Regions from separate parts of the Companilactobacillus sp. genome, predicted to be linked through region 1. Evidence: predicted binding sites of a transcription regulator. Region 1 holds the regulator's gene; the other holds the start of a gene.
The links. Region 1 encodes NrdR, which represses ribonucleotide reductase genes. Its sites were predicted from a motif close to ACACNATATATNGTGT; they were not measured.

Region 1 (3,425 bases):
GCTTCATTCATCAATTTTTGATAATCAGCATTGCTGAAACGATAATTCTTCAAGCCTGCCGCTAAAGCATCGCTAAATTTTTCCATAATTATTTACCTTTATTCCGTAATTTACGGAGCATTTCTAAACGATTTTGTTCCAGTTGAGAGTCATTTTTTTGTTCGACCGGCTTACTTTTGACCTTGGTCCAGTCAGTAGCCTGTTCGACCTTCCTTGGACCTTTGGAATAACGTCGTTGATTATTATTTTTACGGGGTCGATTTTGAAACTCAGTGATTCTCTTGAGAGCCGCTTCTGGTGTCGTAACGTTATTTTGCTTCCAGTCATTAGCAACGGTTTCCATGAATGCCAAAGTTAATGTTGGTGAGTTTTGCAAAATATAGTGCACCAAAATATTAAGAACTGGAATTGGCAATAATGAACGAGAAGATAAAGTCCGCAATGCCCTAGCTTCAGAATTACCCGTGAATCCGCCGAGACGATTTTTTTCGTCAGCCAGAAAATCAGCTGGCGGCATAGTTTTAGCCCGTTGCAATAGCAGTCGTTCAGGATCATTGCTGTTTGTTGTAACTGCCGATTGTTCGACAGGAGCCTGCTCTACTCGGGCGGATAAATTAGCTTTTCTTTCAAAACGATTCTGAACTAGACGTTTGAGTGCATCTGGATCGATTTCGTTAGTCGTGATATCAACAGTTTTACCAATCATTTCAATCATAGAAACATCGGGAACTCCGTAAAACTCATGCAAGCTGAGCAAAAGCTGTTGGTTTTCTAATAGATTCTCATGACTGACCTGATAAACTTGCTCCACTCTCTCGCAAATTAACTCAAAGTCAAAACTATCATCTTGAGTTGCATCCAATTGAGGTCTACCTTGCTTAGATACATTATTAAAATCAGTTTGAGCTTTTTGAACAGCATTTGGTTTATCGACGATGTCACTGTCGCTTAATTGAAATACTTGCATGAAGGTTTTTGAAACATTCTTCGAACCGTCTAAAACTGATTCTGACTGGTGATACTTATCGACCAATTTAGAATATTGATCTTCACCAATTTTTTCCAACAGAAAAATACTCATCAAGTCGTCTTCAAAAAAAACTTTTGGTGAATATGGTGGAAAAAGCTGATAAATATTAAACGTCCCAATCTCATCTGTCTTTGAATAAGTCGAAACCAAACTCAATGCTTCTAATTTTAGACGTTCTTGATAAAAAGTATTGATATCCATATCCAATAACGACAAAAGTATCGAGTGACTTTGACGATCAGTCACCAATTGTTTATTGGGGATTTGTTGCCAAAGCAATTGATAAATTCCAAAGGCACGAGTTCCAAGGAGCGGCAAGTATAAATCTGTCAATACTTGACGATCAACGTCGCTGATTTGACCATTGGGTAAACACCAATAGCCAGTCAAAGGAGTTAAATTATTTTTATTTGCATTTAAACTCACGCTGCTCCTCCTTATTTCTTAGAATCCTTCTTATCGCTCTTGTCATTTGCCATCATTTCTTGAACTTCATTCATAAATCCACTCATATCCTTGAATTCACGGTAAACACTGGCAAAACGAATGTAAGTTACGTCATCAACGTCAGCTAATTCCTTCATAACATATTCGCCAATTTCTTGAGACTTAACTTCATTTTCGCCGGTTGCACGAATCTTGTTTTCAACCCGGTCTACGATCGCATTCATTTGATCCATGGTAACTGGACGTTTTTCGGCAGCACGGACTAGGCCACGCAATAATTTTTCACGCCGAAATTCTTCACGATTTCCGTTCTTTTTAATTACTAAAAGCGGTGATTTCTCGATTCTTTCAAAAGTTGTAAATCGGGTGCCGCAAAATTCACATTCTCTTCTTCTACGAATGGCACGACCTTCATCGCTAGGTCGACTATCGACAACTTTTGACGAGTCATGGTGACAATGTGGACATATCATAAGCGTTCCTCTTTTCTATGTTAGAGCTGCTTTAACAATTGGCTGATTTCGTTTTTCAAACTAGCAATGTCATGCGAATTATCAAGTACATAATCAGCTAATTGTTTTTTCTCCGTCATCGGCATTTGTGAATTAATTTTATCTAAAGCGGCTTGTTTATTCAAATCATTTCGTTTCATCAAGCGTTCAAGTTGGATTTCCGGTTCAACATAAACTGCAATCGTAGCATCAAAATATTCCTGATAAGAACCCTCAAATAGCAGTTGGATCTCAAAAATATTGATCGTTGAACTTGAGTCTTTTTTTGCATCGTCAATTATTTGAACGATGGTTGACCTTAGTAACGGCCCCATAATATTATTCAATATTTTCAGCTGACGTTTATCAGAAAAAACAATGCGGCCTAATTTTTTTCGGTCAAGCGAGCCATTAGGTAAAAGGATGTGCTTGCTAAATTGTTTAACAACTTGTTTTAATCCTGGAGTACCGGGCTCAACTACCTGTCGGGCAACCTTGTCAGCATCAAAAATTCGGCATCCCAGTTCTTTAAAGATCTTTAAAACTGTAGTTTTTCCGGCTGCAATGCCCCCAGTCAAACCATAGATCTTACTCATTTGATCACCTGACAAGTTGGACAGAAGTGAGTTCCTCGTCCACCGACCTTGATCTTTTCGATTTCGGTTCCACATCTCGGACATGGAGTACCCTCTTTGCCATAAACTTTAAGTCGGTCTTGCATATTACCTTTGTGTCCATTGGCATCCAGATATGAACGAACTGTGGAACCACCAGATTCGATGGCCAGTTTGATTTCATCATTAGAACAATCGATGACCTTTTTGATGTCATCATCTGTCAGATGATTGGCAGGTGTTTCAGGGTGTATCTTTGACTGCCAAAGAACTTCATCAACATAAATATTTCCTAGGCCACTCATAACGGACTGGTCTAATAAGACCGTTTTGATATCCTTTCGATGCTTGATAATTCGAGGTTTAATATTTTCAAAGGTAAACCTGCTTGATAGCGGCTCAGGGCCTAACTTTTTCAACGATTTATTTTCATCCAAAGTGGCCGTCGGCCATAGTTGCATGCGACCGAATTTTCGCACGTCATTATAAATCAGCATTTCACCATCATCCAATGTAAAAATTGCATGAGAGTGTTTATCGATAGCTGTTTTATCAGCTGAAACACGGTACTTACCCTCCATCCGCAAATGACTGATGATGGTATATCCATTATCCAAATGGATCAACAAAAATTTAGCCCGACGTCCAACGTCGGTAATTTTGGCACCAGTGACTGTCTCAACAAATTCTGAGACATCCCCTGTGATCAAATTCTGATAACGTATCTCAACATTTTCAATTCGTTTATTTTTAACCTGTGTCAACAGACCTCGGCGGACTGTTTCAACTTCTGGCATTTCTGGCACTATTTTCACCTACCACCTATTTAGCTTCATACCATGT
Region 2 (3,425 bases), 1.6 Mb from region 1:
TATCGATGTTCAAGACGTAAGGATAGCCAGATTCTTGTTGTAATTTACTGATCTCGTCTTCAAGTTCACGAGCTTCGATCTTGTATTTCTTGATACGGTCATCTTTGACCATGTCGTCGTATTCTTTAGTAATATCAACGTATGAGAAAGGTACACCGTAAACGCGTTCGACAGAGTATGGACTGAATAAGTACATATCTTTGTTCTCACGAACTAATTCGTAATACTTATCAGGTACGATCACACCTAGGGATAAAGTCTTAACACGGATTTTTTCATCAGCATTTTCTTTCTTAGCTGATAAAAAGTCGATAATATCTGGATGGAAAACGTTCAAGTAGACGGCACCAGCACCTTGACGTTGGCCAAGTTGGTTACTGTAACTAAATGAATCTTCCAATAACTTCATAACTGGCAAGACACCGGATGATGAGTTGTCGATCCCCTTGATAGGTGAACCAGATTCACGCAAGTTTGAAAGTGTGATCCCGACACCACCACCGATACGTGATAGTTGAAGTGCACTGTTAACGGTCCGTCCGATACTGTTCATATCATCGGTAACTTGCAATAGGAAACAAGATACGTATTCACCACGACGTTTACGTCCAGCATTCAAAAATGAAGGAGTAGCTGGTTGATAACGTTGAGCAATCATTTCAGTTGCTAATGATTTGGCGAGATCTTGATCTCCGTGAGCAAATAATAGGGCGTTAAAAAGGATTCTCATTTCATAGTTTTCAAGGTACAAGTCGCCATCGTTAGTCTTGATAACGTATTGGTTATAAAACTTGTAGGCTGCCATGAATGATTTGAATTGGAAATGTTGATCTAATAAATAGTTGTAGAGGTCTTCGATAAAATCAAATGGATATTCATCAACGACTTCTCTTTCAATAAAGTCCCCGTCTAACAAATAGTCGATATGGTCTTTGAATGAATCGAACTTCTTAGTGTTAGGGTTAACGTTTTCGTCAAAAAAAGCTTTGATAGCTTCTTGGTCTTTATTTAATGGAATCTTGTCATCAACAGGGATGTTGATCTCATTGTTTAATTTGAAATAATTTACTTTCTCAATGTCTAGGTTATTTAGCCCCAACTTCGTTCACTACTTTCTTGAAATTTTCTACGTCTTTGTCAGTACCGTTGAATTCGAATTCGAAGACAACAGGTACGTTTAATCCTTTAGCGATGTCTCTTGCTGTGTGATTATACAATGTATTGAAATTACGATTTCCGCCGCCTGCTACGCCGACGCAATTCTTAGCATTGTCTTTGTATTGAAGGAAATCAATTACAGGGTCCATCATATCATCATCGTATGCGGGTACGATGAGAATAAACGACCGACCCATTTCGTGAAACGGGTCGGCGTCATTGATTTGATATGCGTCCAAACCGGTTTTCTTGACGAATCGAACGGTTTGACCTGTAATTGAATAAAATGCGATGTCTACCATCGAGTTAGCCTACAAGTCCTTTTAGGCTATCTGGACGAAATCCGACGATTGGATCACTGTCAGCAGGCATAACTACAGGAACACTTTGATATCCTTGTTGTTTTAAATAATCAAGATATTGTGGTTGTTGGTTGATGTTACGTTCTTCAAATTGTACGTTATGTTCTTTTAAGTATCTCTTTGTCATTTTGCATTGCATGCAATTGTTTTTACTATATACGATTACGTTGTTCATAATGGTGGTCCCCTTTTGTTGAATGTTTCAAAGACTAGTATAAAACAATTAAAATGAAATGTAACGAGAAATATACTATATATTGTGGTCTACCTATTTTTTAATACACTATAAGGTGTGTCAAAATGCGTAAGGTCGCTATTTATAGCCTGATAAAAAAATTTCAATTTCGTAAATTGTCTGCCGTTTCGTGTTAGAATTATCTTATCAATTAGTAAGCAGCTTTTTATGAATAAATAACCAACGGATTTGAGGAGAAAATAATGAACGGATGGAACTTTATAGGGATACTCGCTTGGATTATTGTCATCGCTCTGTTATTCCTTGTTGTATTTAATATTAGAAATAGACATCTCAAAATTTTAGTCGAACACAAGACTAAAATCACCTGGAAGACTGTTTGTTTAGACGCATTGGAAATTCTAGTCGTCATAGTAGCCGTGATCGGAATGCTCTATGTTTCATTGTTTTCGAGAGTGGACTTGAACAACAAACAGGATATTGCCGTTAGTTACAAGTTTGAACCAATGATCATGCAAACGACTAAAGATGGTCAAGGCTATTACATCAAGATCGATAAGAACAGTTCAAATGGTTCGAATAATGTCTACCAATACTGGTTAGATAATTCGAAGTATTCTGTCTCTAGTCGTGAGGCTTCAATTTCGGATGGTACCTTGCCATTTAACGTATCTGGCGTTCACTTGAACTGGCCAATGAAGAAAATCAGCAAGATGGACCAGAAGTATCAATATGCTTACGTTGTTACGGCTGAAGCCAAATACAAGAGCAACTTCATTAATGGACTAGGGATGCGTGCTGGACATTATGCTTCTGAGTATCGTGTCTTGAGAGTTCCTGCTAGATCATTTATTAATTACGCAAAATAGAGCGTCTTAATTGTCATACTGCGATAATTTTGTATAATCAAAATAACAACAAAAAGAGGGCTAAATCAGCAATGATTTAGCCCTTTGTTTCCAAGTTATTTAGCTTTTGACATTTTCTTGGCACTAACAACGATCTTGTTGTTAAGTTCCATTTTGTTTGGATCGTCTTTTGGATCGTTTTTAACGATTTCAACTAGGGCAGAGTGTTCGTAGACTTTCTCAACTTTTCCCTGGAAGGCGTAATCCATATCCTCATCAACTTTACAGTCGTATGTTTCACCTATTTTAATATCTTCAATTTTCATAATTAAACTCCTAGAGTTATTTACTTAACAGATTAGTATCATAATATAGTAGTAAAGATTTTTCAAATCAAACGCAACAGGATGAACATCATGAACAATAAAATTATTGTAATAACTGGTGCTAGTGGCACTGGCAAAACCACGATCAGTCGATATTTAGAAGAAAAATACCACATTCCACACGTTGTGACTCATACAACCAGGCTTCCACGAGCTGGAGAGGTCAACGGAGTGGATTATTATTTCGAAACAGACGAAAGCTTTGAAAAAAATCATTTTTTGGAGCGAGTTGAATACAGCGGCAACAAGTATGGCTCGTCTGAAGAAGGATTAGAAGAAGCTTGGAAGAAGTCGCCGATTGCTTCAATTGTGTTGGATACTAAGGGTGCAGTCGCCTATCGGGAAAAATACGGCGATGATGCGGTCATCCTTTTTATGAAAGTAGATCCCAAGGTTTTGGCCGATCGTCTCAAGAAACGTGGCGATGCCCAGGAGCGATTGACGCAGCGCCTGTCTAGTGAAGAAAATCGCAGAG

Region 2: a site for NrdR is predicted at 1,768-1,783, ahead of nrdH (glutaredoxin-like protein NrdH). Genes of this name have one in related genera too.

The regions. Positions count from the first base shown of each region.
Region 1 is NZ_JAKVLR010000001.1:99,748-103,172, reverse strand. Features, by position in the region: gene dnaI (primosomal protein DnaI) at 1-86, opposite strand, end outside; gene LKF16_RS00470 (replication initiation and membrane attachment family protein) at 89-1,456, opposite strand; gene nrdR (transcriptional regulator NrdR) at 1,468-1,950, opposite strand; gene coaE (dephospho-CoA kinase) at 1,971-2,564, opposite strand; gene mutM (DNA-formamidopyrimidine glycosylase) at 2,561-3,388, opposite strand; gene polA (DNA polymerase I) at 3,405-3,425, opposite strand, start outside.
Region 2 is NZ_JAKVLR010000001.1:1,747,397-1,750,821, forward strand. Features, by position in the region: gene nrdE (class 1b ribonucleoside-diphosphate reductase subunit alpha) at 1-1,099, opposite strand, end outside; gene nrdI (class Ib ribonucleoside-diphosphate reductase assembly flavoprotein NrdI) at 1,086-1,460, opposite strand; gene nrdH (glutaredoxin-like protein NrdH) at 1,465-1,695, opposite strand; gene LKF16_RS08335 (LVIS_2131 family protein) at 1,959-2,585, shown strand; gene LKF16_RS08340 (DUF2187 domain-containing protein) at 2,681-2,890, opposite strand; gene LKF16_RS08345 (guanylate kinase) at 2,981-3,425, shown strand, end outside.